DNA from 2 places in the Anaerolactibacter massiliensis genome. Region 2 is predicted to be linked to the other one. Evidence: predicted binding sites of a transcription regulator. Region 2 holds the regulator's gene; the other holds the start of a gene.
The links. The regulator HrcA, encoded in region 2, represses chaperone genes, less so after heat shock. The targets are predictions, from matches to a motif close to TTTTAGCACTNNNNNNNNNNNAGTGCTAAAA.

Region 1 (2,204 bases), 160 kb from region 2:
TGGACCGGGGAACTGCCTATAAGGATCTTGATCGTTCGATCTTCTTCAATCCGGAGAAGGCCAATGCAAGAGTCGTGCTGCCGGCTGCTCCGTATTCCGCAATCACGGAAGAACATCCGATAGACTGCTTCCTGTATGCCAATAACTATACCGACAAAAGAGGCCTGGAATGGCTGGATGGCAGCGTTGCGGAAACCGAGAAGCCATTTGTCGAGGGCAAGCGGTTTGCCTTAGGCACCACCCAGGAGAACGGCATCTCCACCACTTACTTTGCCAATCCGTTCGGACCGATGCAGCGGCAGGAAGAATGCCAGCCGATCATCGATAAAATGTTCACGGCCATGAAAGAACAGAATATTCCGATCGGTGAGATCTATACATGCCTTGGTCTTCCGGGGAAAGGAGATCATGGCATTGAAAAAGCAGCGGAAGCGCTGCTTGACTTTGTGATTCATGGAAGAGAAGAGAGCTGATCTCTTCTTTTTTACAGATTGAGATAGCTGCCGCTGAACAGGGAACGGATCATATCAGCGAGGAATTCCTGTGTCGCGCTGGCCCCGCTGCTCAGATAGCAGGACGTGATCGAAGAAAGACCGCCTGCCACAAAGCAGGCAAAATAGCTGCGCTCGCTTGGTCTTAACTGTTCCATGAAGTCCGGACAGTTCATGAAATCCTGATACTGCATCTCCTCGAGGACCCCGAGCAGATGGTTCTGATAGAGCAGCTGAAGCAGTTCCCGGTTGTCGAGAATGTATCTGCTGTAATGTTCTGACAGGGAGTAGAGCGGATTGTCCGAGCAGGAATGCTGGTCGCAGTCATAGCAGCACACGCGTTCCAGCTCATAGCGGATGACGTTTTCCTTGTTCTGAAACAGCGAATAGAAGGTCTGCCGGCTGACGCCTGCTTCCAGACAGATCTCCGATACGGAGATTTCTTCAAACGGGGTTGTTTTCAGGAGGTTCAGAAAAGCATCTCCGATCAGTTTCTGATTTGCCAGGGCAGTCGTATTGGATCCGCAGTACATGTCTTTCCTCCCGATTCCAGAATTTTTATACTATTATGCTTGACAACTGTCAATGTTGGAATCATAATACGGATACAAACTTGACAGGTGTCAAGCGAGTGATCGAAGGGTTTCCTGCTTATTTTTTTACCTTCGATTTAGCACTCTGATTGCTCGAGTGCTTGAAAAAGGAGGATATTACTATGACAGTATTACCAATTCTCAATTCGGCAGTACTTCCGGATTCGCTCATGTTCTTCCCGGCGGATTACTATAAACAGATGACCGGAGCAGACCCTGCGGTCAATGACCGGGTGATCTTCCTGCTTGTCCGGGATGGTCAGCAGATGCCATGGAAAGAAGACAGCTTCTATCCGATCGGCGTAACCGGCGAGATCCGGGAAGTCAATCCGGGCGGATATCTGACGATCCAGAGCGGACCGCGGGTATCTATTGAAGCCGTGACAATCCATGCTGATCACTCTCTGACCGTGAATGCTGCGAGAATGGCAGACGTCGATGATCTCGACGAAGCCGAGGAGCAGAAACACCTCGAGGGCATCAAGAATCTTGTCCGCCAGTATATGTCGAAGTTCCAGTGGGGCAGGATTGCCGAACCGTTCGTGGACGTATGGCACCATGTCAGCGAAGTGCTGGCAACCATGAGCTACTGGATGAAGCTGACTGGAGAACAGCGCTTCCAGCTGCTGCAGATGGACAGCAGGAGAGAGCGCATGGATAAGATGGAATCCATGCTGTATGAGTATCTCGAAATGGCAAATGTCTCAGCCGAGGCAAATACCGCAACCGAAGAAGACTATCAGAAGTCGTATCGGGAAGCTGCGATCCGCAAGCAGATCGACTACCTGCAGAATGAGCTCGATGAGATGCATCCGGAGAATGTCAGCGATGTGCAGCGCTTCGAGAAGAAGATCCGCGAGAGCGATATGAACGACGAAGCCCGCCGCGAAGCCGAGAAGATGCTGAATCGCATGAAGCAGGAGGGCAAGAACAGCCCGGAATACGGAACGCTCTATGACTATCTGGACTTCGTGACTTCGCTTTCCTGGAAGGCACCGGAGGCAGAGACGATCAACCTGAAGAAGGCTGAGAAGATCCTGAATGATCAGCACTATGGCCTCGATAAGGTCAAGCAGCGGATCATCCAGCAGATTGCGGTCATGAATCTGAAACATTCGCA
Region 2 (2,204 bases):
GCCGTGGAATCCCTGAAGGAAGAATCCTTTGCTGCTTCCATCGGCTCGCTTCAGCGGGTTCTGGAAAAGATCTACGGCATCTCGAAAGTCACATATTATAAGGAAAAAGCAGGAGAACACATATGAAAGCAATCTACCCCGGAACATTCGACCCGATCACGAACGGCCATCTCGATATCATCGAGCGTGCATCTCATGCCTTTGATGAAGTGACGGTCGTTATCATGAGAAATCCGAACAAGCACGTTCTGTTCACGGAAGAAGAGCGGGCCGAGATGATTGAGCAGAGCATCGAAGCGCTGACGAATGTCCATAATGTACATGTGGCGATCGGCAGCGGCCTGACCGTAAAGTTTGCAAGAGGCCATCATGCCGGCGTCATCATCAGAGGCATCCGCGCTGTTTCCGATTATGAATATGAGCTGCAGCAGGCTACTGCGAACCTGATGCTCGATGATACGATCGAGACACTGTTCTTCATTGCCAGGCCGGAGTATTCCTTTCTGTCCTCTTCGGCAGTCAAGGAGATCGGTTCCAACGGCGGCAGCCTGGAGGGCTTCGTGCCCCGGCCGATCATTGGCAGAGTGACAGAAAAACTTCAGCAGATATGACCATCTCCGGATGGTTTTTCTTTAGGAAAAAGGCATGGTTATGCGGGATTCAGAAATTCAAAAAGATTTAGCACACCAATATTGACAGTGCTAAACCCTCGAGCTATACTGTTAGCAGTCAAACGAAATGAATGCTAAAAGGAGGCGATTCGGAATGCTGACACCAAGAAGAATAGAAATATTCAAAGCGATCGTGGATGAATATATCCGAACCGCAGAACCGGTTGGCTCCAAGACTCTGCAGCAGAAATACAAGCTCCCGTATTCGAGTGCGACGATCCGCAATGATATGCAGGTTCTGGAAGAAATGGGCTATCTCGAAAAGACTCATACTTCCAGCGGCCGGATTCCGAGCACTGCCGGATACAAGTTCTATTGCGAGAATCTGCTGAAGGATTCCAACATCGACAAGAAGATGGAAGTTGCCATCCGATCTGCCTTCGATGCGTCAAACCTCAACGTGCAGGAAGCGGTCGAGCAGAGCTGTCAGATCCTCAGCGAGATGACCAATATGACCACAGGAGCGGTGGGGCCTGATTCCAGCTCCCAGCGCCTGGAGCATATCAAGCTGTTCCCGATTGACGATCAGAATGCCGTAGCCGTATTCATCACGAATACCGGTCATACGGAAACGAAGAACTTCCATTTCGAACGGGCAATATCCATCAAGGACATCGAGACGTGCACCGATGTGCTGAATCAGAGGCTCAAGGATGTGCCGGTCAGCGAGCTGGTCCAGCGGATGGAAGAGCTCAAACCGGAGCTTGGCCAGGTCGTGGAGCAGCACGATGTGCTGTTCACCGCATTCGTGCAGGCATTCGTGAAGTTTGCCAGCGAGAACGTCTACTTCTCCGGCAAGGACAAGATGCTGTATCAGCCGGAATTCGAAGATATCAGCAAGCTCAAGAAGCTGATGTCGGTGCTCGATGATACTTCCAAGTGGAAAGAACTGAACAATTCCGAGCATGCCGTGACGGTAACGACCAGCAAGGGTGCAGAACTGACATGGGTCAATGATGTGGCAATTGTCCGAAGTACGTTCCATGTGAATAAAGATGAGAAAGGGCAGCTGATGGTCGTCGGGCCATCCCGGATGAATTATGAACGGGTTGTCTCGATGCTGGACTATGTTGCCCAGATGATAGAAGACATGTATCGATCCGGAGGCGATGGAAAGAAAAAATGAGCGAAGAAACACAGGACATGAAGAAACCGGAAGCTGAGAAGCAGCCGGAACCTTCGGAGAGCAGCGAGGCTGCTCCGAAGGAACAGGAGCAGAAACCTGCAGAACAGAAAGAAGCTTCTTCCGAAAAGAAAGAAGAGAAGAAGCCTGCACCTGATCCGAAGGCAGAAGAAATCGCAGCCCTGAAGAAACAGAATGCAGAACTGCAGGGACAGGTAGACAAGCTGAAGAATGCCTATGCCAGAGCTTATGCGGATACCGAAAATACCCGCAGGCGGCTGACAAACGAATTCGATCAGCACATGAAGTACCACATCGCAGACTTTGCCAAGGAGATTCTCCCTTGCATCGACAACTGCGAGCGGGCCCTGGCTGTGAAGGCTGCGGATACGAATGATGAGAATTACCGC

Region 1: the regulator HrcA is predicted to act here: its motif matches at 1,160-1,190, upstream of lon (endopeptidase La).

What each region holds. Positions count from the first base shown of each region.
Region 1 is NZ_OLMH01000002.1:1,301,916-1,304,119, reverse strand. Features, by position in the region: gene C7E00_RS09725 (phosphoenolpyruvate carboxykinase (ATP)) at 1-473, shown strand, start outside; gene C7E00_RS09720 (TetR/AcrR family transcriptional regulator) at 485-1,024, opposite strand; gene lon (endopeptidase La) at 1,207-2,204, shown strand, end outside.
Region 2 is NZ_OLMH01000002.1:1,142,604-1,144,807, reverse strand. Features, by position in the region: gene rsmD (16S rRNA (guanine(966)-N(2))-methyltransferase RsmD) at 1-126, shown strand, start outside; gene coaD (pantetheine-phosphate adenylyltransferase) at 123-611, shown strand; gene hrcA (heat-inducible transcriptional repressor HrcA) at 766-1,797, shown strand; gene grpE (nucleotide exchange factor GrpE) at 1,794-2,204, shown strand, end outside.